2 regions of the Micromonospora sp. WMMD956 genome follow, and region 1 is predicted to be linked to the other one. Evidence: riboswitches for the same ligand, from Rfam matches in the RefSeq annotation. Region 1 holds a riboswitch; the other holds the start of a gene.

Region 1 (14,457 bases):
CCGGTGGCGCACCGGTCACGCCACCGGCAGGCGGCGGGCCGGTCGCGCCTTCGTCGGCGGCCGGCGGTGGCCCCGGTTCGGCAGCGCCGACGACACGCGCGTCCGGGTCTGCGGCGCCCTCCGCTAGGACACCGGTCAGTGGATCGCCGGAGACACCTGGCGCGCCGGCCACCGCGCCGCCGACCGGCGGGTCCGGCGGCCCATCGCCGAGCGACTCCGAGGAACCGGTGCTGACCGGTGTCGCCGCACCCCGTGGCGACGGTGGCGTCCCGCTGGGCACGGCGGCGGGGGTGTTGCTGCTGGCGGCACTCGCCGCCGGTGGCGTGATCGCCGCCAGGCGGCGGCGGACCGCCGACCAGGATGACTGACCGGGCCAGACGCCACCCGGGCGCGACCGCCCGGACCGGCCGGGCGGCGTCGTGGTGGCCGTCGGCGCCGCTGCCCCGAGGGCTGCACCCGGGCGCGTGGTGGCTCTGGGCGCTGGGCTTGGCCACGGCGGCCAGTCACACCACCAATCCGTTGCCGCTGGCACTGCTGATCGCCGTCGCCGCGCTGGTGGTCGTCCGGCGGCGCGGCGACGCGCCCTGGGCGCTGGCGTTCCGGATGTACCTGGTGCTCGGCGCGGTGATCGTGGTGATGCGGGTGGTGTTTCGCATCGTGTTCGGCGGCGGGCAGGGCGACCACGTGCTGATCCGGTTGCCGGAGGTCCCGCTGCCAGCCTGGGCGGCCGGCATCCGGTTGTTCGGGCCCGTCGCCGTCGAGCAGGTCCTCGGCGGGTTCTACGACGGGCTGCGGCTGGCCGCGATGCTGATCTGCCTCGGCGCGGCGAACGCGCTGGCCAACCCGAAACGGCTACTCAAGGCGGTGCCCGGCGCGTTGTACGCGGTCGGCACGGCCGTCGTGGTCGCGTTGTCGGTCGCCCCGCAGCTGGTGGAGAGCGTGCTACGGGTCCGCCGGGCACGACGGTTGCGTGGCGCGTCCGGGCGCGGGATGCGGGCGTTGCAGGGCATCGCCCTGCCGGTGCTGGCCGACGCGCTGGACCGGTCCCTGGCCCTCGCGGCGGCGATGGACTCCCGGGGCTACGGCCGGACCGCGGCCGTGCCCCCGGGCCAGCGCGCCACCACCGGCGCGCTGGTGCTCGGCGGGCTGATCGGCGTGTGTGCCGGCACGTACGGGCTGCTCGACACCGGGGCCGGCTACCTCGGCCTGCCACTGCTCCTCGGTGGCCTGGCCACCGCCGTGGCCGGGATGCTGCTGGCCGGCCGCAGGGTCCTCCGCAGCCGCTACCGGCCGGATCGCTGGCACCCGGCCGAGCTGCTCGTCGCCGGCTGCGGCGTGGCCGCCGCCGCGCTGACCACGCTGGCCGGCGCGGTCGCCCCGGAGCTGCTCTACCCTCCGGTCAGCCCGCTCACCTGGCCCCAGCTGACGCCGTTGATGCTGCTCGCCGTCGCGGTCGCGGCGGCCCCCGCCTGGCTGGCGCCGCCACCGCCCGCGGCGCGGGTCGCCCGCCCACCGGCGGCGGTCCCGGCGCTCCCCGCCCCAGGCCCGCGGGTGGACACGGCACGCCCCGCCACCACGTCGTCGCCGGTGACGGAAGGCCCCTTATGATCATTTTTGACCGGGTCACCGTCCGCTACGTCGAGGGCGGGTCGCCGCCGCTGCGGGACGTGACGCTCCGGGTCGAGGAGGGCGAGCTCTGCCTGGTCGCCGGCCGGACCGGCGCCGGCAAGTCGACCCTGTTGCGGGCGATCAACGGACTGGTGCCGCACTTCACCGGCGGCACCCTGCACGGCACCGTCACCGTGGACGGCCGGGACACCCGCCGGCACCCGCCACGCGACCTCGCCGACGTCGTCGGCGTGGTCGGTCAGGACCCCATGGCCGGGTTCGTCACCGACACCGTCGAGGAGGAACTGGCGTACGGGATGGAGCAGTTGGCCCTGCCACCGACGGTCATGCGCAAGCGGGTGGAGGAGACCCTCGACCTGCTCGGCATCGCGGACCTGCGCGACCGGCCGCTGCGGACGCTTTCCGGCGGCCAGCAGCAGCGGGTCGCCATCGGCGCGGTGCTCACGGCCCATCCCCGGGTGCTGGTGCTCGACGAGCCCACCTCCGCGTTGGACCCCACCGCCGCGGAGGACGTGCTCGCCACCGTCACCCGGCTGGTACACGACCTCGGCGTGACCGTGGTGTTGGCCGAGCACCGGCTGGAGCGGGTGGTGCAGTACGCCGACCGGCTGCTCTACCTGCCCGGCGACGGGAGCGTGATCGACGGGACACCGGCAACGGTGCTGGCGCACATCGACATCGCGCCGCCGCTGATCGAGCTGGGTCGCCTCGCCGGCTGGACACCCCTGCCGCTGTCGGTGCGCGACGCTCGTCGGCAGGCGTCCGGCCTGCGGCGTCGGCTCGCTGACGTGGACCCGCCGCCGCCCGAGACGATGACGGAGAGGGCGGCGGCGCTGACCGCGCGGAAGATCGTCGTACGGTATCCGGGCACGGTCGCGGTGGCCGGCGTCGACGTCGACCTGCGTTCCGGCGAGGTCGTCGCGTTGATGGGCCGCAATGGGTCCGGCAAGTCGAGTCTGCTGTGGGCGGTGCAGGGTAGCGGCCCCCGCCACGGCGGCACCGTCGACGTGGCCGGACCGCAGGGGACCGTCGACCCGAAGAGGCTGCCGGCGGGCCGGGCCCGCCGGCACGTCGGCCTTGTCCCGCAGAACTCCGGCGATCTGCTCTACCTGGAGACCGTGGACGCCGAATGCGCCCAGGCCGACCGGGAGACCGCGGCGCCGACCGGCACCTGCCGGGCGCTGCTGGACCAGCTCACCCCCGGCCTGCCCGCCGACCGGCATCCCCGTGACCTGTCCGAGGGGCAGCGGCTGGCCCTCGCGCTCGCCGTCCAGCTCACCGCCGCTCCGCCGGTGGTGCTGCTCGACGAGCCGACCCGTGGCCTGGACTACCACGCCAAGCGGCAGTTCACCGAGGTCGTCCGCGCGTTGGCCGCCGCCGGCCGCGCCGTGGTGGTCGCCACCCACGATGTCGAACTCGTCGCGGCCCTCGCCGATCGGGTGATCGTCATGGCCGAGGGGGACATCGTCTCCGACGGCAGCACGGCGGAGGTCATGCTCGCGTCACCGGCGTTCGCCCCGCAGGTGGCCAAGGTCCTCGCCCCCGCGCCGTGGCTCACTGTGGAACAGGTCGCCACCGCGTTGACCCAGACCCAGGCACCGGCGTGACCGTGTTGCGGGTCGCCCCGCGTACCGCCGTGGTGCTGGCCCTGGCCTCGGCCGCCGCCCTGGCGACCTTCACCTGGCCGTTCTTCGTCCCCGCGCAGCCGGAATCCACCGCCCGCACCGGCGAGGCACCGGTGGTCTTCTTCCTGATGCTGCCGGTGCTCGTGGCGCTCGTGCTGGCCGAACTCACCTCCGGTGGCATGGACAGCAAAGCCCTGGCGATGCTCGGTGTGCTCGCCGCCGTCAACGCCGCGCTGCGCCCCCTGGGCGCGGGCACCGCCGGCATCGAGACCGTGTTCTTCCTCCTCGTCCTAGCCGGCCGGGTCTTCGGCCCCGGATTCGGTTTCCTGCTCGGTTCGACGTCCCTGTTCGCCTCCGCCCTGCTCACCGCCGGTGTCGGACCGTGGCTGCCGTTCCAGATGCTGTGCGCGTCCTGGATCGGCCTGGGCGCCGGCCTGCTTCCGGCGAGGCTGCGCGGACGGGCCGAGACCGCCGTCCTGGCGGCCTACGGCGCGCTCGCCGCCTACGGCTACGGCCTGCTGATGAACCTGTGGTTCTGGCCGTTCAGCGTCGGAGCGGACACCCAACTGTCCTACGTCGCGGGCGCGCCGGTGCTGGAGAACCTGCACCGCCTCGCCCTGTTCACCGCAGTCACCTCCACCTTCGGCTGGGACACCGGCCGCGCGATCACCACCGCGGTGGCGATCGTCCTGGCCGGCCCGGCGGTGCTCGCCGCGCTGCGCCGCGCCGCGCGCCGGGCCGCGTTCGACGCTCCGGTCACCTTCGTCGCAGCCGAACCGCAGCCGCCGGACCCGGTCGCCGACAGCGCCGAGGTCGCAGGCCCGGCCGGCACCGACGTGACCGATCCCGCCGCCGGGCCGGCCTCTGCGTCACCCGCCAGGCCACCCGGATCCATCGGCAAGGGCGATGGGGGAGGTAGGTCACATCCAGGTCCGAGCCGGCCGTCAGCTGACCAAGAACGCTAGGCTGGTTACCGGCGCTGGTTCGCCCAGGCGTTGTCACGCTCGGGCGTCGTAAGAGGGAACCCGGTGGGAATCCGGGACTGCCCCGCAGCGGTGAGTGGGAACGACCGCCGTCACCGGCACTGGGCCCGTAGGGCCCGGGAAGCGACGGCCAGTAGGAGACACCGGCGTACCCGGTCATGCCCGCGAGTCCGAAGACCTGCCCGCGCTGCGCACACAAGAGGTGTGTGCGCAGCCGTCGACCTCGCGGGCGGGTCGGGCGGGTGACGCGCTGCGGCGGGTCCTCGACGTGCGTGCCGGCTGGTCGACGGCATGCTTCCCGAGGACGGATGAACCATGCACGAGAGCGCCATTCTCGCCGGCCGGCCCCCGTCGGCGTCGCATCTGACCCTGTCACAGATCATGGACCAGCATCACACCAACCTGATGGGCACCGTCCACGGCGGCCGGATTCTCAACCTCATCGACTCCGTCGCCGGAGTGGTGGCCGCTCGGCATTCCGACGGGCCCGCAGTCACCGCCGCCATCGACGAGACCGCCTTCCTGCGCGCCGTGCGGGTCGGCGACGTCGTCCACGTCGACGCCCGGATCACCTGGGCCGGCCGCAGCTCGATGGAGGTCGCCGTCAAGGTCAGCGCGGATCGGTGGGATCGGGCGGTGCCGCCGGTCGACGTGGCCACCGCGCATCTGGTCATGGTCGCCGTCGACGACGACGGGCAACCACGGCCGGTGCCGCCGCTGCTGGCCGAGACCGACGGCGACCGGCGACGCTACCGTGAGGCGCAGATCCGCCGCGAGCACCGTCTCGCCTTGCGTCGGGCGCTACTCGACGGTGCCGAGGACGGCTGAGACCTGTCGCATTGTCGCCGCGACGCCCGCCGATCACCTCGCCACCACCGCTCAGGATCGTTGTTGCGTTGGTCGTCATCGGCGTGGATTGCGGTTGTGCGACTGCTCCTCTGAAGGAGTCTTCGTTCGTTCTGTAGCCTGGTGAGCGGTGTCTCGCGTGTCCGGAGGGCCCGTGTGGACAGTCAGCGCAGGTCCTTGCCGATGGTGGCATGAGTCAGCCGGGCGCTGGGGTCGGCGCCCAGGGTCAGCGGTGACGGGGGGATGCCGGCGCGCACGAGAAGACCGCCGATGGCGGCGATCATGGCGCCGTTGTCGGTGCAGAGTCGCGGCGCGGGGACGCGCAGGGTGATACCGACGGCAGCGCAGCGCTGTTCGGCGAGGGCGCGTACGCGACTGTTGGCGGCGACGCCGCCGACGAGCAGAAGCGTGTCGACGTGGTGGTCGCGGCACGCGGCGACGGCCTTGCGGGTAAGTATGTCGGCGACGGCTTCCTGGAACGACGCGGCGATGTCGGCCACAGGTAGCGGCCCGCAGTGGCGTTCGGTCCAGCGGGCGACGGCGGTCTTCAGGCCGGAGAACGAGAATCGGTACGGCGGGTCCTGCGGTCCGGTCATCGGGCGCGGAAAGGCGATTGCCGTGGGGTCACCTTCGCGGGCGGCCCGGTCGATGGCGGGGCCACCGGGGTAGGGCAGGCCGAGCAGGCGGGCGACCTTGTCGAAGGCTTCGCCGGCGGCGTCGTCGGCGGTGTCGCCGAGGTGGATGACGGGGTCGCGGGCGAGGTCACCGAGGATCAGGAGCGAGGTGTGCCCGCCGGAGACGATGAGGGCGATGCTGCGCTGGGGGAGGGGGCCGTGGTCGAGGATGTCGACGGCGGCGTGGCCGGCGAGGTGGTGCACGCCGTAGAGGGGGACGCCGAGGGTGAGGGCGTAGGCCTTGCCGGCGGCGAGGCCCACCTGAACGGCGGTGGCGAGGCCGGGGCCGGCGGTGGCGGCGACGGCGTCGATGTCGGCGAAGCCGATTCCGGCCTGCTGCAGGGCGTGTTCGACCATGGGGGTGATGGCGTGCAGGTGGGCGCGGGCGGCGATCTCGGGGACGACGCCGCCGAAGCGGGCGTGTTCGTCCATGCTGGTGGCGAGGGCGTCGCCGAGCAGGACGCCGTCGGCGACGATGCCGACGCCGGTCTCGTCGCAGGACGTTTCGATGCCGAGGACGACCGGCATGTTTCAGTTCTGTCCGGTGCCGACGCCGACGCCGGGGTGTTCGGCGGCGGCGGCGAGCAGTTGTTTGCGGAGCTTGGCGGGTAGCCGGTCGACGTAGGCGAGGCCGTCGAGGTGGTCGACCTCGTGTTGCAGGCAGCGGGCGAGGGTGCCGGTGCCGTCGATGCGCACGGGCCGGCCGTGCAGGTCGACGCCGGTGACGGTGGCGGTGGCCGGGCGGGTGACCTCGGCGTACTGGCCGGGCACGGACAGGCAGCCCTCGCTGTCGGTGACGAGATTCCGCTGGTCGGGTAGCTGCAGGACCGGGTTGATCACGTGGGCGACGGTGTGGGCGCCGGTGGCGTCGGGGCAGTCGAGGACGAAGATCCGGGCGTCGACGCCGATCTGGTTGGCGGCGAGGCCGACGCCGTGCGCCGTGTACATGCTGGCGAACATGTCCGCCACGAGGTGGGCGAGGGCGTCGTCGAAGACGGTCACCTCGGCGCAGCGGTGGTGCAGCACCGGGGTGCCGTAGCGGGTGATGGGTCGTGGGGTGCCGGTCGGTGTCTGCACAGTCGCCCATACTATGCAATTGCCAAAGACTTGCAGTAAGGGGTGGGGCGGTATGCGGACGGCGGAGATCAAGTGGCGGTTCCTCGCCCACTTCGAGGCGAACGGTCACGTCGTGGTGCCGTCGGCTCCGCTGCCCGCCATCAGCGACCCGAACCTGCTGTTCGTCAACGCGGGCATGGTGCAGTTCGTGCCCTACTTCCTGGGGCAGCAGACCCCGCCGTACGCGCGGGCGACGAGTGTGCAGAAGTGCATCCGTACGCCGGACATCGACGAGGTCGGCAAGACCAGCCGGCATGGCACGTTCTTCCAGATGAACGGCAATTTCTCCTTCGGTGACTACTTCAAGTCCGGGGCGATCCCGCTGGCCTGGGACCTGGCCACCAAGTCGGTGGAGGCGGGCGGCTTCGGGCTGGACCCGGAGCGGATCTGGGCCACCGTCTACCTGGACGACGACGAGGCGTACGACATCTGGCGGGCCACCGGCGTGCCGGCCGAGCGGATCGTGCGTCGGGGCAAGGCCGACAACTTCTGGTCGATGGGCATCCCCGGCCCGTGCGGCCCCTGCTCGGAGCTGTACTACGACCGCGGCCCGGCCTACGGCCGTGAGGGCGGCCCGGAGGTCGACGAGGACCGCTACCTGGAGTTCTGGAACCTCGTCTTCATGCAGTCCGAGCGCGGCCCGGGCACCGGTAAGGAGGACTTCCCGATCCTCGGTGACCTGCCGGCGAAGAACATCGACACCGGCATGGGCCTGGAGCGGATGGCCTCGCTGCTGCAGGGCGTGGACAACCTCTACGAGATCGACGAGGTCAAGCCGATCCTCGACAGGGCCGCCGAGCTGACCGGCAAGCGCTACGGCGTGCACTCCGGTCACGCGGCCAACGAGTCGCACCCGGACGACGTGCGGCTGCGGGTCGTCGCCGACCACGTGCGCACTGCGCTGATGCTCATCGGCGACGGCGTGACCCCGTCGAACGAGGGCCGCGGCTACGTCCTGCGGCGGATCATGCGCCGGGCGATCCGGGCGGTGCGGCTGCTCGGCTACGCCGACCGGGCGCTGCCGGAGCTGTTGCCGGTGGCCCGCGACTGCATGGCGCCGTCGTATCCGGAGCTGGCCGAGGACTTCGGCCGCATCTCGCAGTACGCGTACGCCGAGGAGGACGCGTTCCTGGCCACGCTGCGCGCCGGCACCACGATCCTGGACACCGCCATCGCCGAGACGAAGTCGGCCGGCAAGGCGGCGCTGCCCGGTGACAAGGCGTTCCAGCTGCACGACACGTACGGCTTCCCGATCGACCTGACCCTGGAGATCGCCGCCGAGCAGGGCCTGCAGGTCGACGCGGACGGCTTCCGCCGGCTGATGGCCGACCAGCGCAGCCGGGCCAAGGCCGACGCGCAAGCCCGCAAGACCGGGCACACCGACGTGTCGGCGTACCGACGGATCGTCGACACGACGGGCCTGACGGACTGGCGTGCCTACACCGACCTGACGACCGAATCGACGATCGTGGCGATCCTGACCGACGGCGAACCGGTGCCCGCCGCGACCGAGGGGCAGATCGTCACCGTGGTCCTCGACGTCACCCCGTTCTACGCCGAGTCCGGCGGGCAGGCCGCCGACGCCGGGCACCTCACCGGCACCGACGGCGCGGGCGAGGTGATCGACGTGCAGCGCCCCGTCAAGGGCCTCGTCGCCCACCAGGTCCGCGTCACCGCCGGACACCTGACGGTCGGCGCCCGCCTCACCGCGAACGTCGACGCGAGCTGGCGCCTCGGCGCCCGACAGGCCCACTCCGGCACCCACGTGCTGCACGCCGCGCTGCGGCAGGTCCTCGGCCCGACCGCGTTGCAGTCCGGCTCCTACAACCGGCCCGGCTACCTGCGGCTGGACTTCGCCTGGCCCGGCGGCCTATCCCCGGCCACCCGCAGCGAGATCGAAGACGTCGCCAACCAGGCGCTGCGTGACGACCTCCCGGTCACCGCGCAGGTCATGCCGCTGACCCGGGCCCGGGAACTCGGCGCCCTGGCCCTGTTCGGGGAGACCTACGACGAGCAGGTCCGGGTCGTCGAGATCGGCGGGGCCTGGTCCCGGGAACTGTGCGGCGGCACCCACGTAACCCACTCCAGCCAGATCGGCCTGCTCGCGCTGACCGGCGAGTCGTCCGTCGGCGCCGGTCACCGCCGCGTCGAGGCCGTTGTCGGCCTCGACGGGCTGCGCTACCTCGCCCGGGAACGCGACCTCGTCACCCAACTCGCCGCGCGGCTGCAGGCCCCGCGCGAGGACCTACCCGAACGCATCGTCGCGCTCCTCGGCCGCGCCAAGGCCGCCGAGCGCCGCGCCGACCAACTCGCCCGGGAGCTCACCGCGCAGCGGGCCCGCCGCCTCGCCGCCGAGGCGCCGGCCGTCGGTGTCACCCGCTATGTCGGGGTCGTCGCCGACGGCGAGGAGGACCCCCGGCAACTCGCCGAACTGGTGCGGGCCGCGCTACCGCAGGACCGGCCGGGCGTGGTCGCCGTCGCCGCACCGGCCGAGCGCGGCACCCGCCTGGTCGTCGCCACCACGGCGACGACGTCGGACGCGTTCGGCGCCGTACACCTGGTGAGGTCCGCGCTCGGCGGACGTGGCGGCGGCACCGCCCGCCTCGCGCAGGGCGGCGCCCCGGGTCTTACCGCCGATGCCGCGCTGGCCACCGTCGCCGGCCTGGTCCGGGCCGGCTGATCAGCGGGTGACCGTCCGTCGCCGGCTGCGGTGTGCCCGCACGTGGGCGCGGGTGGCGCAGCGCGGGGAGCAGAACCGGCGGCGGCGGTTGGTGGTCCCGTCCAGGAACACGGTGCCGCAACCGGGTTCCGCGCAGGTCTTGAACCGGTCGATGCCCTGTTCGCACAGGAACACCGCGAGTGCCCACACCGCTGCGGCCACGTGCTCGGCCGCCGGTGTGGCGCCGGGCGCGGCGACGTGCAGGTGGCGGTCCGCCGGGCCGGTGCCGGCGATGACGGGCCGTAGCCGGTGCCGGGCCAGGAGCCGGTTGAGCACGTGCACCGCCTCGCGGTCACGGCGTGCGCCGGCGTGGGCGAAGACCTCGCGGAGCTGCCGGCCCGCCTGGTGCAGCAGCGGCAGATCAGCCGGCGTCGCGACCTCGCGCGGGCGCGGCCACCCGACCGTGACGGCTGCCTCCGCGGGGGTGTTCCCCGGCGGCGCGTTGGCCAGCTGCACCGCCAGCGCCACCAACTCGGGGCTGTCGGTGAAGGCCTGCGGGCGCCGCGCCGCCGCACGGGCGACCGGCTCCGCCTCCGCGTTCGGATCGGCCGCCGGTCGGGTACGCGCGGCCGGCGCGCTCAGGTGGTCGTGGCGCGGCACGCCGGGCACCGCCCGTACACGACGACCCCGCCGCTGCCGCCGTCCATCTCGACGCCGACCTCCCGGGCCGCCGCGACACTGGCCGCCACCGCCGGCACCGGCAGCTGACGCATGCCGCCGCAGCCCTCGCACACCGCGTGATGGTGCGGGTGGTCGGCCAACCCGAACGTGGCCGCCCCACCCACCGGCACGGCATGCGCCACGCCGAGGTCGACCAACTGCCCCAGGACGCGGTGCACCGTCGACAGCTCCACCGCCAGCCCCCGGCCGGTGAGCCGCCGGTGCACCTCGCCGGCGTTGAGGTGTCGCCGCTCGACCGCGGCGTCGCCGAGCGCGTCCAGCACCGCACGCCGGGCCAGGGTCGTGCGCAGGCCGGCGCGGCGCAGCCGCTCCAGCGCCGCGTCCACCCGATCGGCCCGCGATGTGATCAATCTCTGGCTCCTCCCACCACCCGCCGTCTTGTTGCAAGATACTGGCAACAACGAAACTGCGGCAGCATCACCGAAAGAGGGATCCTGATGGCGGTCTACACCCTGCCCGACCTGACCTACGACTACGGCGCGCTGGAGCCGGCGATGTCGGGGCAGATCCTCGAGCTGCACCACGACAAGCACCACGCCGCGTACGTCAAGGGCGCCAACGACGGCCTGGAGCAGCTTGCCGAGGCCCGCGACAAGGGCGACTTCAGCAAGCTCGTCGGCCTGGAGAAGACGTACGCGTTCAACCTGTCCGGGCACGTCCTGCACACCATCTTCTGGAACAACCTGTCCCCGGACGGCGGCGACCGACCGGACGGCGAACTGGCCGCCGCCATCGACGAGCACTTCGGCTCCTTCGACGCCTTCGCCGGCCAGCTGTCCGCCGCCACCAAGAGCGTGCAGGGCTCCGGCTGGGGCGTGCTGGCGTGGGAGCCGCTGTCGAAGCGGCTGATCGTGGAACAGGTCTACGACCACCATGGCAACGTCGGCCAGGGCACCACCCCGCTGCTGGTCTTTGACGCCTGGGAGCACGCCTACTACCTGCAGTACAAGAACGTCCGCCCCGACTACGTCGACCGGCTGTGGAACCTCGTCAACTGGTCCGACGTGATCGCCCGCTTCGACGCCGCCCGCGCCACGAGCCCGAAGATCTGACCGGGTGAGCGCAGCCACTCCCGCCGCTGCGGAGCTGCTCCAACGCGCCGCCGGGGTCATCGCCGCCAAACACCGCGGTGACCCCGCCGGCGCCGAGGAACTGCTCGCCGCGTTCCCCAGCGAGCAGGCCCGCACCCTTGGCTTCTACCTGCTCGCCGACCTCGCGCTGGGCCTGGTCCGGGCCCAGAGCGGCCAGAGCATGGACGAACTGGTCCGTGAGCTGTCCCTGCTCGTGGCCACGACGGCGGGGAGTCCCCCGGTCACCCCGTGACCGTACCCCCGCACCCCACCGAGACAGCCTTGTTGCAAACACTTGGCAATTGCCGAAGTATGGTCACAGGTAGTGCCCGCGAGTGGGCGTACCTCGCAGGCGGTCCCCCCGGCACGCGATGATCCGTAACACCGCCGGGGGTGACCACCGCCCACATGCCTCCGGCGCGTCGGTCGGCGTACCAGTCGAGGTGTTCGACGCCACGCCCTGTCCGACCCGCCCAACGGGGAACTGACCCGCGCTGGGGCCGCCACGACCAACGCTGGCGGCCCAGAGGCGGTCTGCTTGGCTCGCCCCGGATGGGTGCCGGACCTGGCCGAGCTGTTTGGGTGGCCCGGGCCACGGTTCACCGGGCGGTGGGAAGGCGCGGCGTCGAAGTCGGCCTGAAGGGCTTGCATCCTGTACCTGGGTACAGGCTTACCGTCGTGGCATGACCACGAACGACGATGTAACCGGTCCGTCATGGGTGCCCGAGGCATGCACCCTGCCCACCGCGCAGCGGCCGCCGCGGCTGGCCGAGTTCGATGACCTGTTCGCCACCGCGCTTGTCGGGCAGCAGCGGCCGGCGCCGACGCGGCTGCGGTGCAGCTCGCCCCCGGCAGCCGAGGCCACCGCACGGACCTGACCGGGCGGGAGGGCGTGTGCTGCTGGCATGGTCGTAGACAAGTTCCGTCCGGACCGGTGGGACGTCATCGGTGCGCTGATCTGCCTGGCCGGCGTCGCGGTCATCATGTACGCGCCCCGCCCGACCGGCTGACGCCGATCCTCCGGCGGGGCCGCCGCGTACCCGAAGCCTCGCGGCGGCGCATGATGGTACGTGGACGTGCAACTGCTGGTGGTCGCCGACTGTCCGAACGAAGGGCCCGCCGCCGTGCTGCTACGCCGGGCGCTCGACGACGTCGGCTTGTCCACGGTGCGGTTCACCACCCGCATCGTCAGCGACCAGGCCGAGGCCGAGCAGCTCGGCTTCACCGGCTCGTCCAGCGTCTTCACCGACGGGCGCGATTCGTTTGCGCAGCCCGGCCAGCGCCCGGCGCTGGCGTGCCGGCTGTACCGCGACGCCGCGGCGACCTCCGGCGTGCCACCGCTCGCCGGGCTGCGACAGACGCTCAAGCAGGCCGCTGACCGACAGCCCTGAGCCGGCGCCCTCGCCTCCCTCGATCGCCGTCGCCCTGATCATCGGCACCATCGAACTGATCGGCGTCCTCGCCGGCCAGGCCAACATCACCTCCGGTCCGCCGGCGGCGATCGCCGACATCCCCTCGACTACGCCGGCTACGGCATCACGGGCCTGTTCGTCGTCGCCTGGCTCGTCGCCATCGCGGTCTGGCGCGCGCCCGGATCGGGGAACGCTGGTCGGCCAACCTGGCCCCCACGGCCACAGAGTGACGGTGCACCTGACACGCGCGGCCACCGCCCCAGACCAGAGCCCCATATCGTGGTCGCCTTGCCGGCCCCGGTGATACCACGCGAAGCCGTACTGATCGGTCGCCGCGAGCCCGGTACGCGTGGAATCAGGCCCGGTCGCGAAACGGCGGCCGGCGACCAGCCGGCCTGGGCACCATGCCGTACGCCCGCCCTGCGCTCGGTGATGCCCTGATGCTGCGCAGGTCCCGCACATCGTGTTCTCCTTCCGGGGCGCCCCGGTCTTCTTCAAGCACCTGAGGGCTGGAGCGTGTCGGTGATGTACTCAGGCACGTCGGCGGGAGTAGAAGGCAGCATCACAGTGGGGCCTCTCACGGAGCGGAGTCGGTGGTCGCCACCGAGCGTGCCGAGCGGCTCGGCCCTGGGAGCCGTCCTACCGTCGTTCGGTCCGCCTGATGGCAACCGCAACGAACGACGCTCGACTCTGCGACGCGAACAAGTCGCCGGGCTGGCGGGCCATCGCTTACTCAGGTGGTACAGCGGTGGGTGCCATCGGTTCGACGTGGTGGCTGTCCCACACCCACTGGTCGTCGCCGTGGTCGGCCAGGGTGCTGCACCGGTAACGCAGCAGGTCCACGTCCGTGCACGGGTCCGGACCGCCGGGATGCGGAGGCGTCGGGTCCATGGCGGCGTCTGCGTTGTAGACGAGCCGGTCGGCCAGCCGGTAGTCACGGCGGAAGGCGGTGCGCCACTGCGAGTTGCCGCCCCAGCCGTGCGACAGGTCGACCACCTGCCGGTAGCGCCGCCGCCACGCCCAGTACAACGTCGAGGTCGAGGCCAGCGCGGGATCCAGGTGGCGGGCACCGGCGCGGACGCTCACGCCGCCGCGCATGAGTAGCAGCGACCCGACCAGACAGCCCGGCCACCACTGCCCGACCAGCACCGGCGGCGCCTGCGGATCGTCCGCCGGCTCGACCTCGACGATCTCGTGCAGGAACGGATGGAACCCTTCCCCCTCCGGGAACGTGCCGCCGATCGCCGCGACGAACCGCCCGTACGCCGAGGACGCAAGCCAGTCCGCAGGCTCGCCGGGATCGGTAGCCGGCGGCTGGCCGGGCAGGATCAGCAACTCCATCACCCTGCTCAACGCGTACAACGCCCACAGATCCTCACGAGCCAACGCGACGGCGGACATCCTCGCCTCCCCGACCTGCCGCAACGCGGCCAAGACCGACGAGTGGGAAGCAACCCACGGATCGAGGACATCCTGGCCCCACGCGCTGCCGCCGTAATCGAGGGTCGGCACGAACAGGCTGAACCTGACCTCCTGCCACGCACCGTTTGGGAACACCATTGCGGGCTGTCACGACCGCCAGTCTCCCGACCGATGGGCAGAGCGTCGAGCGAGATCCGACCACCTCCGGCCGGCCCGCTGCAGCGGGAGCCCTCTAGATGATCTTCGATGATGTGCGCGACGTGTGCTCGCCAGCGGATGC
Region 2 (14,457 bases), 3.7 Mb from region 1:
GGACGGCAGCCCGGCCGCCGGCGCGCCCCCGATGTTCGGCTACCCCGCCGGCGGCACACCCGAGACGCCGTCCCCGACCCGCGTCAGCCTCTGGACCCGCACGACTTGGAGTGATCATGTCTGAAGTGACCCGAAGGAACGTGCTCAAGGCCGGGGCGGCGGGGGCCGGGGCCGCGCTGGCGCCGGCCGCGTGGAGCGCCGTCGCCCGCGCCGACTCGACGGCGCCCCCGCAGGCGCTGGCCGCCGGCGACATGGCGCTGTGGTACGACGAGGGGGCCGGCACCGACTGGCTGCGCGCGTTGCCCATCGGCAACGGACGCCTCGGCGCCATGGTCTTCGGCAACGTCGACACCGAGCGGCTGCAACTCAACGAGGACACCGTCTGGGCCGGCGGCCCGTACGACTCCGCCAACACCCGGGGCGCGGCCAACCTGGCCGAGATCCGCCGCCGCGTCTTCGCCGACCAGTGGTCCTCGGCCCAGGACCTGATCAACCAGACGATGATGGGCTCGCCGGGCGGCCAGCTCGCCTACCAGACCGTGGGCAACCTCCGGCTCGCCTTCGGCTCGGCCAGCGGCGTGTCGCAGTACAACCGCACCCTCGACCTCACCACCGCCACCGTCACCACCACGTACGTGCTGGGCGGCGTCCGCTACCAGCGCGAGGTGTTCGCCAGCGCCCCCGACCAGGTGATCGTGCTGCGGCTGACCGCCGACCGGGCCAACTCGATCACGTTCACCGCCACCTTCGACAGTCCGCAGCGGACGACCATGTCGAGCCCGGACGCCAACACGATCGCCGTCGACGGCATCTCCGGCAGCATGGAGGGCGTCAACGGGTCGGTGCGCTTCCTCGGCCTGGCCCACGCGATCGCGTCGGGCGGCACGGTCAGCAGCTCCGGCGGCTCGCTGCGGGTCTCCGGGGCGACGAGCGTGACCGTGCTGGTCTCGATCGGCTCCAGCTACGTCAACTACCGCACCGTCAACGGCGACTACCAGGGCATCGCCCGCACCCGGCTGAACGCGGCCAAGGGCGTGGCCATCGACCAGCTGCGCAGCCGCCACGTCGCCGACTACCAGGCGCTGTTCAACCGGGTGACGATCAACCTGGGGCGCACGGCCGCCGCCGACCAGCCCACCGACGTGCGGATCGCCCAGCACGCGAGCACCAACGACCCGCAGTTCGCCGCGCTGCTGTTCCAGTTCGGGCGCTACCTGCTGATCTCGTCCTCCCGGCCGGGCACCCAGCCGGCGAACCTCCAGGGCATCTGGAACGACTCGCTGGCCCCGTCCTGGGACTCGAAGTACACCATCAACGCCAACCTGCCGATGAACTACTGGCCGGCCGACACGACGAACCTGTCCGAGTGCTTCCTGCCGGTCTTCGACATGATCAAGGACCTGACGGTGACCGGCGCGCGCGTCGCCCAGGCCCAGTACGGCGCCGGCGGCTGGGTCACCCACCACAACACCGACGCGTGGCGGGGCGCGTCGGTCGTCGACGGGGCCCTGTGGGGCATGTGGCAGACCGGCGGCGCGTGGCTGGCCACGCTCATCTGGGAGCACTACCTGTTCACCGGCGACCTCGGGTTCCTCCAGGCCAACTACCCGGCGCTGAAGGGCGCCGCGCAGTTCTTCCTCGACACCCTGGTCGCCCACCCGACGCTCGGCTACCTGGTCACGAACCCGTCGAACTCGCCGGAGCTGCCGCACCACTCGAACGTCAGCGTCTGCGCCGGCCCCACGATGGACAACCAGATCCTGCGCGACCTGTTCGACGCGGCGGCCAAGGCCAGCGAGGCGCTCGGCGTCGACACCACCTTCCGGTCCCAGGTGCGTACCGCGAAGGACCGGCTGCCCCCGAGCCGCGTCGGCTCGCGCGGCAACGTCCAGGAGTGGCTCGCCGACTGGGTGGAGACCGAGCGGACCCACCGGCACGTCTCCCACCTGTACGGCCTGCACCCCAGCAACCAGATCACCAAGCGCGGCACCCCGGCCCTGCACGAGGCCGCGCGCAAGACGCTGGAGCTGCGGGGCGACGACGGCACCGGCTGGTCCCTCGCCTGGAAGATCAATTTTTGGGCCCGGCTGGAGGACGCCGCCCGCGCCCACAAGCTGTTCAAGGACCTAGTGCGCACCGACCGGCTCGCGCCGAACATGTTCGACCTGCACCCGCCGTTCCAGATCGACGGCAACTTCGGGGCCACCTCCGGCATCGCCGAGATGCTGCTGCACAGCCACGCCGGGGAGCTGCACGTGCTGCCCGCGCTGCCGACGGCGTGGCCCACCGGGCAGGTCGCGGGCCTGCGCGGCCGGGGCGGCTACACCGTCGGCGTGGCCTGGACCAACAGCCAGATCGACGAGATCGCCATCCGCGCCGACCGCGACGGCACGCTGAAGCTGCGCGCCCGGCTGCTCACCGGCAGCTTCACCCTCGTCGACGTCACCGACGGCAGCACGCCGGCCGTCACCCGGCCGGAGACGGACGTCGTGCAGCTCACCGTCCGCGCCGGCCACACCTACCGGGCGGCGCGGCCCGGCGTCACGCCGTCGCCGACGCTGACCCCCACGCCCACGCCGACCCCCACCCCCACGCCCACCGGGACGCCGACGCCGACGCCGACCCCGCCGCCGACCAGCTCGCCGCCGTCGTCCGGCGCGCGGGCGACGTACGCGGTGACGGGGTCCTGGTCGGGCGGCTTCCAGGGCGAGGTCACCGTCACCGCCGGCGCGACGGCGATCCGGGGCTGGACGGTCTCCTGGACGTTCCCCAACGGCCAGGTCATCAGCCAGATCTGGGGCGGCTCGCACACCCAGAGCGGGGCGAACGTGACCGTGCGCAACGTCGACTACAACGGGGCGCTGGCCGCCGGCGCCTCCACCACGTTCGGCTTCATCGGCACGACGACCGGGACCAACAACCCGCCGACGAACCTCACCTGCACCACCACCTGACCGGAGCGGGGCGCGCTCCCGCGCCGGGCGGCCTTGGGCGCCGCCCGGAGGAGCGCGCCCCGCCCCGCCTACAGTGGCTTGAGGCGGGCCCTGAGCAGGCAGAACTCGTTGCCCTCGGGGTCGGCGAGGACGTGCCAGGACTCCTCGCCGGTCTGGCCGACGTCGGCCCGGCGCGCCCCGAGCGCCAGGAGGCGTTCGAGCTCGGCGTCCTGGTCGCGGTCGGTGGCGTTGACGTCGATGTGCAGCCGGGGCTTCGCCGGCTCCGGCTCGTCGGCCGGGGCGAGGATGATCGTCGGCTGCGGGCCGCCGAACCCCTCGCGCGGCCCGATCTCGATGCTGCCGTCGCCCTCGCGGTCGAGGACCACGTAGTCCAGCACCGCGCACCAGAACCGCGCCAGCGCCTCGGGGTCGCGGCAGCTGAGCACGAGTTCGCTGATCCGACAGGCCATCGACGCCACCTCACCCCTGATGTGGGAACGGTTCCCGCGCTCCCCGAGCGAAGCACACCGGAGACCGCCGGGTCTCGCAGCGCGGCCGGGTCGCCGCCGATCGCGCCGGCCGCCCGCGCCTGCACCGGCAGGTTACCCGACGCGGTGGCCCCGACCAGCCCCGCGAACATCGCAGGCACGGCAGTGGTCGCGCCGCGCGCCGGAAGAGCGACGTGGATCGAGCCCCGCGTGTCCCACGTCACATCGGTGGGGGCGGGCCGGGCCTGAGACAGGTGCGCCCACCCGTCTTCCCCGCTGAGGCACGGGGCAGGCGCGCCAACAGTCCGGACGAGGGGAAACCGATGACGCGCGTGAAGATCTCGGCCGATCGCTTCGGGCGCTGGGCCCTGGTCACCGGGGCCTCGTCCGGCATCGGCCGCGAGTTCGCCCGGCAACTGGCCGCGAACGGCCTCCACGTGGTCCTCGCCGCCCGGGACGGGGGGTCCGCGCCCCACAGCAGGTCGGCGAACTCGGCGATCGTCACCGGCTCACCGGCGCGGGCCAGCAACAGCGCCAGCACCGAACGCTGCTGGGCCGGGCCCAGGTCCACCTCAAGGCCGTCCCGAAGGACCCGCAGGGGCCCGAGCACCTCGAAGCGCAGCACGCCAGATGCCACCGTCCCTGGTGCCGTGCCCCTCACCGCGGGGACCGAGAAGAGATCACCGATGGTACGTCCGCTCCACGTGGCCGGGTTGTCGAAAGGACGCCGGTTCCTGCCCGGTCCTCGCGCCGGGCCCGGCGCTGTTCCTGACCGGCCGGACCCGACCGGGGTGGGTCGCCGGGGGGGGCGGCGGCCGTGCCCGCCCCCGGCGACGGCTCAGAACGCCCGGAAGGAGTGGTACTCGCCGGCCGGGAAGGTGCGCAGGGTGCCCAGCCCCACCGCCGTGCCCGCGCCGGCAGACGCGGCGTGCGCCGGCAGCGCCGTCGCGGCGGTGGCCCCCGCCACGGCGGCCAGGCCGACGGCGATACGAATGATCCGCTTCCTCATGCTGTTGCCTCCTGTGCTCGACCAACTGTCGGTGTTTCTCAGGTCACCATCCGCCGGGACGCGTGCGGTCTCCACCGTCACGCACGGTGATTAACCGACGAAATTGGATGCCGTCGCCGTTGAATCCGGCGGCGTCGCTCACGTGGCACCCACCGACCGGCAGGATCGGGCGTCGGTCCGGGCGGTCTCGTCACAACTGCCGCCCCGACACGTCCCGGGCGACGATGCCGTCCAGCCGCCGGCCGGGAGACAGCGCCTGCGGCGGGAACCAGAAGACCACCACGTCGGGGTCCTCGCTCCACCGGGCCAGCCTCGCGGCGACGGCGCGCCCGTCGACGGTGCCGGTGATCTGCGCGGCGGGCCCCACGAAGTAACCGAACGTGGGCACCGGGTTGGCGGGCGGAAGCCTGGCCGACGGCTCGTACCCGATCTGGTGGAAGCCCGGCCGCCGGTCGCCGCCCGCGATGTCGTTCGCCAGGTGGTCCGGGGTCAGCCGGCCGTCAGGGGCGCGCCGGCCGGCGACGAGCCCCACCGTCACGCCCGGCGCGTCGGGGACGGCGACCGGGGTGAAGTAGAACACCCGCTCGTCGTCGCCGTACCGGATCCCGGTCCGGACGATCTCACCGAGCGCCTGCCTGCTGGGCGGATCCGTGGCGACGGCGCTCCGATCGGTCGACGGGGTCGCCGGTGGGGTCGCCGGCGCGGTCGCGGCCGGCTCCGCCCCCCATGGGGGCGGCTCGGCCCGCCGGAGCGCGACCGTGGTCCCGACGATCGCCGCCACGACGGCGAGCATGACCGCCCCGCTGCGCGCCGCCCGGCGGCGACGCAGCCGACGGCCCTCCCGCATGATCGCCTCGACGTCGAACCGGTCCCCCCGGCCCCGCTCCGTGCTGCGCATGGCCGCGCGGAGGCGGTCTGCCTCGTTCATCGGCTTCCTCCAGGGGGAGTCGGCGCCTCGACCAGGGTCTGCCGCAGCTTCTCCAGGGCGCGGGAACTGGTGCTCTTGACCGTGCCCAGCGAGACCCCGAGCTCGCGGGCGACCTCCTGCTCCGGGAGGTCGAACAGGTAGCGCAGCACCACGATCGCCCGCTCCCGCGCGGTGAGCGTGCCGAGGGCCACCTGGAGGAGCCGCCGGGCGGTCACCTCCTCCGCGACGTCGCCCCGCTGCCGGTGCGGCAACTCGTCGGTGGGCTGCTCCCGGATCGGCCGCCGCCAGTTGTCGATGATGTGGTTGACCATCACCTGTCGCGTGTACGCGTAGGGGTCGTCGCGGCGCACCCGCGCCCACGAGGCGTAGGTGCGGACCAGGGCAGTCTGCGTGGCGTCCTCGGCCTGGTGATGGTCACCGGTCAGCAGGAACGCCGCGTGCGCCAGCCGCCCGGAGGCCGCCTGGACGAACTCGACGAACTCCGGGTCACCTCTGGCCATCGCCGTCCCTCATCTGCCTCACGCCCTCCTCCGACGGGTGACGCCCCGGAAAGGTTGAGCCGTCGGCGGACCAACTTTCGCCGCCGGCCGCCCGTCCCCTCTGCCGCGTGCCCCGACCGGGGCGCCGGCCGAAGGAGGACCATGGTTCCGCACCCGCCCGCCGCGCTCGCCCGCAGGGCTGCCGCCGCGTCGTCGGCCGTGGCGCTGGCGGCCGTGCTGCTGGCCGGCTGCGCGCCCGCCCCCGCCGCGCCGGCCCCGCCGGCCCCCGTGTCCTCCGGGGGCGCGCCGGCCGCCGCCGCGCCCCCCGCGCCGCCGCCCGCCCCGCCCGTCAGCTATCCCGCCGGGGGCGGCAACCGGTGGGACGTCGCCGCCGGCGAGGCGGCCCCGGCAGCGGGGCAGGGCCGGCTGCTGCGCTACCGGGTGGCGGTCGAGCGCGACATCCGGGGCGTCCCCGTGGCGGGCTTCGCCGCCGAGGTCACCCGGATCCTCTCCGACCCGCAGGGCTGGACCGCGGGCGGGACGTGGCGGCTGCGCCGGGTCGGCCCTGGTCAGCGGGCCGACTTCACCGTCCACCTGGCGACCCCGGACACCCGCGACCTGCTCTGCCAGGACGACCCGGACGGCTACACCTCCTGCCGCAACGGCGACCGGGTGGTCCTCAACGTCGCCCGCTGGGTCAAGGGAGCGCCCGGCTTCGGCACGGACCTCGCCCACTACCGTCGGTACCTGGTCAACCACGAGGTCGGCCACCGGCTCGGCATGGGCCACCAGCTGTGCCCCGGCCGGGGCCGCCCCGCGCCGGTGATGCAGCAGCAGACGCTCGGGCTGCACGGCTGCACGCCCAACGGGTGGCCGTACCCGAACGGCAGGCTCCACTCCGGGCCGCCCGGCGCCTACGCCGATCCGATCCCGCCCCGCGACCGGGGTCGGCCGGCGCAGCCGCCGGGTCAGAAGTCCTCGTCGAAGCCCACCGTCCCGGTCACCCCGATCTGGTAGGCCGAGACCCGCCGTTCGAAGAAGTTCGACAGTTCCTGCACGTCCTGCAACTCCATGAACGCGAACGGGTTGCGGCTGTGGTAGATCGGCTCGATGCCGAGCGTGGCCAGCCGCCGGTCGGCCACGTGCTGGAGATACTCGCGCATGTCGGCCAGCGACAGCCCGGACACCCCCTGCTCCAGCAGGTCGGCGGCGAACTGCACCTCGCACTCCACGGCCTCGGTCAGCATCAGCCGCACCTGCCGCGCCAGCTCCGCGTCGAACAGCTCCGGCTCCTCGGCGCGCACGGTGTCCACCACGTCGAAGGCGAACGCCATGTGCATCGACTCGTCGCGGAACACCCAGTTGGTGCCGGAGGCCAGCCCGTGCAGCAGCCCCCGGGAACGCAGGAAGTACACGTAGGCGAACGCGCCGTAGAAGAACAGCCCCTCGATGCAGGCGGCGAAGCAGATGAGGTTGAGCAGGAACGCCCGCCGGTCGTCCCGCGTCCGCAGCTCCCGCAGCGCGTGGATCGAGTTGATCCACTTGTAGCAGAACTCGGCCTTGCGGGCGATCGACGGGATGTTCTCCACCGCCGCGAACGCGGCGAACCGTTCCCGCTCGTCGGGCACGTAGGTGTCCAGCAGGTTCAGGTAGAACTGGACGTGCACCGCCTCCTCGAACAACTGCCGGGACAGGTAGAGCCGGCCCTCCGGGGAGTTGACGTGCTGGTAGAGGTTGAGCACGAGGTTGTTGGCGACGATGGTGTCGCCGGTGGCGAAGAACGCGACCAGCCGGGACACCAGGTGCTGCTCCGCCGGGGAGAGCCGGGCGAGGTCGGCGAGGTCGGAGTGCAGGTCGACCTCCTCGACGGTCCAGGTGTTCCTGATCGCGTCCTTGAACCGGTCGAAGAACCGCGGGTAGCGCATCGGCCGCAGGGTCAGGTCCATCCCGGGGTCGAGCAGCAGGGACCGCTCGCCGGCGGGGTGGGATTCGGAAACGGTGGTCACTGGCACGCCTCGCAGCTCTCGGGGTTCTCCAGGGAGCAGGCCAGCGCCTCGTCGGCGCTCACCGCGACGACCGGCCCGGTGGCCGGGGCGACCGCGACGGTGGCCTGCTGGATCCGGGTCGCGGGACGCGACCGCAGGTAGTAGGTGGTCTTCAGCCCGGACTTCCAGGCGTACAGGTACATCGAGGAGAGCTTGCCGATGGTCGGCGCGCTCAGGAACAGGTTGAGCGACTGCGACTGGTCGACGTACGGGGCGCGGGCGGCGGCCAGGTCGATCAGCGCACGCTGCGGCAGCTCCCACGCCGTGCGGAACAGGCTCCGCACCGCCTCGGGCAGCTCGGTGACGCCCTGCACCGAGCCCTCGTCGCGCTTGATCCGCTCGCGGACCGCCGGGGTCCACAGCCCGCGCTCCTTCAGCTCACGGACCAGGTACGTGTTGACCTGGAGGAACTCGCCGGACATGGTCTCGCGCTTGAACAGGTTGGACACCTGCGGCTCGATGCACTCGTAGCAGCCGGCGATCGAGGCGATGGTGGCGGTCGGCGCGATCGCGACCAGCAGCGAGTTGCGCAGGCCGTGCGCGGCGATCCGCGCGCGCAGCGCGGCCCACCGCGCCGTCTGGGTGACCCGCGCGCCCCACAGGTCCGGGTGCAGCTCGCCGCGGGCGGCCCGGGTCTGGGCGTACGCCGGGTGCGGGCCGAACCGTTCGGCGAGCCCGGCGGAGGTCTCCAGGGCGGTCAGCAGGATCTCCTCCTGCACCCGGGTCGACAGCTCGCGGGCCTCGGGCGAGTCGAACGGCAGGCGCAGGATGAACAGCGCGTCCTGCCAGCCCATCAGCCCGAGCCCGACCGGCCGCCAGCGCGGGTTCGACGCCGCCGCCTGCGCCGCCGGGTAGTAGTTGATGTCGATGACCCGGTCGAGGAACACCACCGCCGTGCGGACCGTCGCGCGCAGCCGGTCCCAGTCGACGCCGTCGGCCCCGACGTGCGCGCCCAGGTTGACCGAGCCGAGGTTGCACACGGCCGTCTCGGCGTCGTCGTTGACCTCCAGGATCTCGGTGCACAGGTTCGACAGGTGGATCACGTTGCCCGGCTCGCCGGTCTGGTTGGACAGCCGGTTGGACGCGTCCTTGAACGTCATCCACCCGTTGCCGGTCTGCGCGAGCGTGCGCATCATCCGCCCGTACAGGTCTCGGGCCTTCACGGTGCGGACGGCCTTCTTCTCCGCCGCCCGGTACGCGGAGTCGAACGCCTCGCCGTAGAGGTCGGGCAGCTCGGGGGCGTCGGACGGGTCGATCAGCGACCAGTCGCCGTCGGCCTCGACCCGGCGCATGAACTCGTCCGGGATCCAGTTGGCCAGGTTCAGGTTGTGGGTGCGCCGGGACTCCTCGCCGGTGTTGTCCCGCAGCTCCAGGAACTCCTCGACGTCCGGGTGCCACGGTTCCAGGTAGACGCAGGCCGCGCCCTTGCGCCGGCCGCCCTGGTTGACCGCCGCCACCCCGGCGTCGAGGGTCTTGAGGAACGGCACGATCCCGTTCGACCTGCCGTTGGTGCCCCGGATCAGCGCGCCGCGGCCCCGCACCCGCGACCAGGAGATGCCGATGCCGCCGGAGAACTTCGACAGCTTCGCGACCTGGTGGTAGCGCTCGTAGATCGAGTCGAGTTCGTCGCGCGGCGAGTCGACCAGGAAGCACGACGACATCTGGGTGTGCCGGGTGCCGGAGTTGAACAGCGTCGGCGAGCTGGGCAGGTACGCCAGGCTGGACATCAGCCGGTAGAAGGCGACCGCCTCCCCCGGCGTCTGCGACAGGCCGCAGGCCACCCGCAGCAGCCAGTACTGCGGCGTCTCCACCACCAGCCGGGTCTGCGGGTGCCGCAGCAGGTAGCGGTCGGCGACGGTGCGCAGGCCGAAGTACTCGAACCGCAGGTCACCGGCCGGGTCGACGGCGTCGTCCAGCTCGCGGGCGTGGGCGGCCACGAACGCGGCCGTGTCGTCGCCGATCAGGCCGAGGCCGTGGGCGTACCGGATGGACTGGCTGAAGCTGTCCACCTGCTGCCCGCGGACCTCCTCGGCCACGTACGCGGCCAGCAGCCGCGCCGCCAGCTTCGAGTACTGCGGCTCCTCGCCGATCAGCTCCGCCGCCGTCTGGATCGACAGCTTGTCCAGCTCGGCGGTGGTCGCCCCGTCGTACAGGCCGCTGATCGTCCTCGTCGCCACCCGCAACGGATCGACCTCGTCCAGGTCGGCGACCCAGCGCTGCACCGCCTCGACGATCTTGTTGACGTCCACCGGCTCGGTGTCGCCGTCCCGCTTCCGGACCTGCATGACGTGCCGGCGTTGCCCCGGCCCCGCCAGCTCCCGCGTCGCGCCCATGTTCGCCCTCCTCAAGCCCGTGCCCGAGGTCGAGGGCGCGCGGGAGGACGCCGCCGGGCACCCGCGACGGCGCGCTTCGCCGCCGCTGCCCGGCTGATGGCGTCGGCCGTCCCACGCGGCCTTCGACCGCCGCACGCGACGCGTGCGGCACGCTGGCAGGTCTTCGGACTCGCGGGCGTCGTGCTCGGTGCCTACTGGCCGTCGCTTCCCAGGCCCGGCCGGACCCAGTGCTTCGTTGACGGCGGTCGTTCCCACTCACCGCTGCGGGGCAGCCCCGGATTCGCACCGGGTTCCCTCTTGCCTCGACCACCGTGGAGCGGCGGCCGAACCAGCTACGGGTGACACCATATATGGGCGCAAGGCGAAGATGGCAACACCAGATGATGTGTCGGGCGAGTCGCCGCGCAGCGTGACCCCACCACCGCGACGGGTGAGCGGAACGCCGGAACCGCGGGCGGCCGGCAGGGCGAGATGCAGTCGGATGACAGACGCCGCGCGCCGCCGGCCGCACGAGACTGACCGGCGAGCCGTCGCGGCGGGGCCCGCCCCGGCTCGTCACCATCCCGACCCCTCGACCGAGAGGACCACCCATGTCCGAGGAGAACAAGCGGATCGTCCGCGACTACTTCCAGGAGCTCGACCGCGGCCGGACGACCCCGCTGCACCTGTGCACCGACGACTACCGGTTCCACCCGGCCGGGCTGCCGCCGATGGACCGGCAGGGGGTGAAGGAGTTCGGTGACGCGTTCTTCGCCGGCATGCCCGACCTGCGCCACCCCCTCGTCGAGCTGATCGCCGACGGGGACCTCGTGGCGCTGCGCTGCCGGTACGAGGGCACCCACGACGGGGAGCTCATGGGCGTGCCCGCCAGCGGGCGGCGGGTCTCGGCGGTCGGCATCGGCGTCATGCGCGTCGAGGCCGGCAAGATCGCGGAGTTCTGGGTGTCGCCCGACCGGCTGACCATCATGCAGCAGATCGGCGCCCTCCCGTCGTAGCCGGACCCCAGCCGCCGGGGCGGCGCGCAGTTCGCCCGCCCCGGCGGCGGTGCGGCCCGAACGCCACCGGGCCGCCGCGCGCGTCGCGGTGACCGACGAGCGGCGGCGGCCGATCTCGGCACCGAGCTAATGGCACAGGCCGGTGCCGACCTCGTTGAAGGTCTGGCCGGCGACGGGCACGAATCGCCAGCGGTACTCGCCGGGGAACAGGGTCAGGCGGAGTACGCCGTGGACGGAGCCGTTGCGGACCTCGCTGTTGGGGGCGACAGTCGGGAAGTCCGGTTGGAGTGACCGGCCGCCGGTGCCGACGATGAACTGCCGTACGCCCCGGTCCGGGTCGGCGGCACCGGTCGGCTTTTGTGGGGCGAAGCGTTCGTACTGATGGTTGTGGGCGTTGAGCAGGAGCTCCACTCCGGCGTCGTAGAGGGCCTGGAACAGGGGCCGGTAGGCGGCGTTGCCGCGGCCGCCGGAGGCGAACAGCGGCTGGTGCCAGTAGGCGACCGTGCACCGTGCCGGGCTGTTGGCCAGGTCGGCGCGCAGCCACTGTTCCTGTGGTGATCCGGCGTGGCAGCCGCCCACCTGGGCGCAGTTGCCGTTCAGGACGACCACGTGCCACTGGCCGCCGGCCAGGTCGTAGGAGTACCAGCCCTTGTCCGGTGGTCCGGCGGCGGCTCCGAAGTAGCCGAAGTAGCCGGCGGCGTTGGGGGTGAGGTACTCGTGGTTGCCCGCGGCGGGGCGGGTGCGTGCCTTGTGTCGTCCCCAGCTGGGGGCGTAGCAGGCGGCGTACTCCTCGGGGGCGCCCTTCTCGTAGGCGGTGTCACCGATCGCGGCGATGACGCCGACTTCGGCGTCGAGGACCCGGGCGGTCTGCTCGTCGCGGTCGGAGCGGCAGTCGGCGATGTCTCCGGCAGCGAGGAGCACGGTGTCGTCGGTGCCGGGTACCCCCGTGTAGACGAGCAGCGCGGGGCCGGCCTTGTTGTTCTCGCGGCTGTGGTAGTACGCGCCGTCGGTGTTGGTGGAGAAGATGCCGAAGCTGACCACCCCGTCGCCCCGGATCGCGTCGGTGACGTTGATGTCGTGGACGGTGTCGGGCTTCACCCGCTCGATCGCCGCGAGCGAGGGGCCGGTCGGCGCCGGGCGGTTGGCGTAGGTCAGCGCGGTCTCCGACCACGAGCTGCCCACCAGGAACACGTGGCCGCCGTCGCTGCTGCCCGCGTTGCTGGTGTCCAGGGTCTGCATCCGTAGCACGGCGTGCAGGACCGGCTCGGTAAGACCGGTGACCGCGAAGGTCAGATAGGAGATCCGGTCCGGGCTGCCGGCGACGGCGAGCTGCCGTTGACTGTTGTAGTTGGTGTTCGGGGAGCTGGCGTTGGCGTAGGTGTCCCGAGTGGCGGGATAGACGTGGGTGGTGACCGCCAGGGCGGGGGGCGGTGCCACCAGGGTCGCCGCCAGCACGACGGCCGCGAGCGCCAGTGCGCGGAAGCATCTCATGAGTCATTGCAGCGCGACCGGCGTCAATCTGTCGTCAACGGCTGACACGGCGCAGTGCAGAGCGGCGGCCGGATCGGGGAGTCGAATGACAGATGTGACTCCCCCGGCCACCGCACAGCATTGGTGCGGCAACCATCCGAACGGGCGACAGGAGCCTTCACGCCATGCAGACGATCCTCATCACCGGTGCCTCCTCCGGATACGGGCGGGAGACCGCCCGGCACTTCCTTGCGCAGGGGTGGAACGTCATCGCCACCATGCGGACGCCGCGCGCGGACGGCCTGCCCGAGTCGGACCGGCTCCGCGTCCTGGAGCTCGATGTGACCAGGCCCGACACGATCACCGCCGCGTTCGCCGCGGCGGGGCCCGTCGACGCCCTGGTCAACAACGCCGGCGTCGGGCTGATCGGCGTCTTCGAGGGCACGCCCATGGCCCGGGTCCGGGAGATCTTCGAGACCAACACCTTCGGGGTGATGGCGACCACCCAGGCGGTGCTGCCGCAGTTCCGCGAGCGCGGGTCCGGGGTGGTGGTCAACGTGACCTCCAGCGTGGTGCTCGGCCACATGCCGCTCTCGGCCGTCTACAAGGCCAGCAAGATGGCCATCGAGGGGTTCACCGCGTCCCTCGCCCTGGAGCTCGCCGAGTTCGGCGTGCGGGCCAGGACCGTCGAGCCGGGGGCCTGCCTGACGACGAACTTCGCCGCCGGGGCGACGAACAACATCGACCTCACCGCCTCGCTGGAGGGACTGGTCCCGGCGCCCTACGAGCCCTTCGCGAAGAGGACGCTCGGCGGCTTCGTCAACCAGGACCTGTTCACCCGGGAGAGCGACGTCGCCGAGACGGTGTGGCGGGCCGTCCACGACACCACCGGCCAGCTGCGCTTCCCCGCCGGCCCCGACGCCCTCTGGCTCGACCAGGCGAGGTGATCGACCGGACCGCGCCGTGCGGCGCGGTCCGGCGGTCCGGCCCCGCGCGTGCGCGGCCGGACCGCCGCCCCACATCGTCACAAACACGTCAGCCGGCGTTCCTAACGTCATTCCCGGCAGCCGTGCCGACCGAGTGATTGGACCGCCCTGTGACCTGCCTGGCCAACGACAACGACACCCGCATCCGTGAGCTGCTCGCCGCGCACGGCACGCCGCTGACCCGGTTCGTCCACGGCCTGACCAACAGCAACCGGCAGACCGCCGAGGACGTCATCCAGGAGACCCTGCTGCGGGCGTGGCGACACCTCGACTCGCTGCCGCCCGACAGCGACGGCCGAAGCCGACGTTGGCTGTTCACCGTCGCCCGGCGACTGGTCATCGACGAGGCCCGGCGACGGCAGGCCAGCCCGGTCGAGGTGGCCACGCAGACGGACCAGGAGTTCGGCGCGACCGGCGACGACACCGCCGACACCGCGATCGCGAACCAGGCGTTGCGGGAGGCGGTCAGCCGGCTCAGCGCAGACCACCGCCGCGTGCTGCACGAGGTCTACTTCCGTGACCGGACGGCCCACGAGGTCGCCGCCGACCTGGATGTCCCGGTCGGCACCGTGCGCTCCCGCGTCTACTACGCGCTCCGCGCCCTCCGCGCCGCGGTGACCGAAGGCTGACGGGCACGGTCGGCGCTGGCCACCCCCGGCAGCGGCGGCACGGACGACGGGCCGGCCCGCAGGGTGCGCGGGCCGGCCCGGATCCGGGTGGCGGGCGGCTAGGAGGTCTTCAGGCTCCACCGCTGGTTCGCGCCGCCGTTGCACGACCACAGGACGATCTTC

The links. Region 1 has a riboswitch for cobalamin ahead of O7628_RS16290 (acyl-CoA thioesterase). Riboswitches for the same ligand answer to the same signal wherever they lie in the genome.
Region 2: it holds a riboswitch for cobalamin, as region 1 does, so the genes downstream of both, O7628_RS31430 (ribonucleoside-diphosphate reductase subunit alpha) here and O7628_RS16290 (acyl-CoA thioesterase) in region 1, are expected to answer to the same signal.

Annotation. Positions count from the first base shown of each region.
Region 1 is NZ_JARUBI010000005.1:3,540,600-3,555,056, forward strand. Features, by position in the region: gene O7628_RS16270 (hypothetical protein) at 1-368, shown strand, start outside; gene O7628_RS16275 (CbiQ family ECF transporter T component) at 361-1,608, shown strand; gene O7628_RS16280 (ATP-binding cassette domain-containing protein) at 1,605-3,236, shown strand; gene O7628_RS16285 (ECF transporter S component) at 3,233-4,219, shown strand; cobalamin riboswitch at 4,218-4,438, shown strand; gene O7628_RS16290 (acyl-CoA thioesterase) at 4,553-5,065, shown strand; gene tsaD (tRNA (adenosine(37)-N6)-threonylcarbamoyltransferase complex transferase subunit TsaD) at 5,248-6,285, opposite strand; gene def (peptide deformylase) at 6,289-6,804, opposite strand; gene alaS (alanine--tRNA ligase) at 6,887-9,553, shown strand; gene O7628_RS16310 (CGNR zinc finger domain-containing protein) at 9,554-10,192, opposite strand; gene O7628_RS16315 (transcriptional repressor) at 10,171-10,623, opposite strand; gene O7628_RS16320 (superoxide dismutase) at 10,711-11,325, shown strand; gene O7628_RS16325 (superoxide dismutase) at 11,330-11,596, shown strand; gene O7628_RS16330 (hypothetical protein) at 12,027-12,221, shown strand; partial or broken gene O7628_RS16335 (hypothetical protein) at 12,234-12,353, shown strand; gene O7628_RS16340 (hypothetical protein) at 12,414-12,734, shown strand; gene O7628_RS16345 (hypothetical protein) at 13,485-14,156, opposite strand.
Region 2 is NZ_JARUBI010000005.1:7,247,539-7,261,995, forward strand. Features, by position in the region: gene O7628_RS31390 (glycoside hydrolase N-terminal domain-containing protein) at 117-2,954, shown strand; gene O7628_RS31395 (VOC family protein) at 3,023-3,403, opposite strand; partial or broken gene O7628_RS31400 (SDR family NAD(P)-dependent oxidoreductase) at 3,745-3,879, shown strand; gene O7628_RS31405 (hypothetical protein) at 4,260-4,430, opposite strand; gene O7628_RS31410 (hypothetical protein) at 4,621-5,358, opposite strand; gene O7628_RS31415 (SigE family RNA polymerase sigma factor) at 5,355-5,858, opposite strand; gene O7628_RS31420 (DUF3152 domain-containing protein) at 6,000-6,854, shown strand; gene O7628_RS31425 (ribonucleotide-diphosphate reductase subunit beta) at 6,806-7,783, opposite strand; gene O7628_RS31430 (ribonucleoside-diphosphate reductase subunit alpha) at 7,840-10,215, opposite strand; cobalamin riboswitch at 10,352-10,563, opposite strand; gene O7628_RS31435 (ester cyclase) at 10,806-11,210, shown strand; gene O7628_RS31440 (DNRLRE domain-containing protein) at 11,337-12,701, opposite strand; gene O7628_RS31445 (SDR family oxidoreductase) at 12,866-13,627, shown strand; gene O7628_RS31450 (sigma-70 family RNA polymerase sigma factor) at 13,777-14,295, shown strand; gene O7628_RS31455 (glycoside hydrolase family 2 TIM barrel-domain containing protein) at 14,394-14,457, opposite strand, start outside.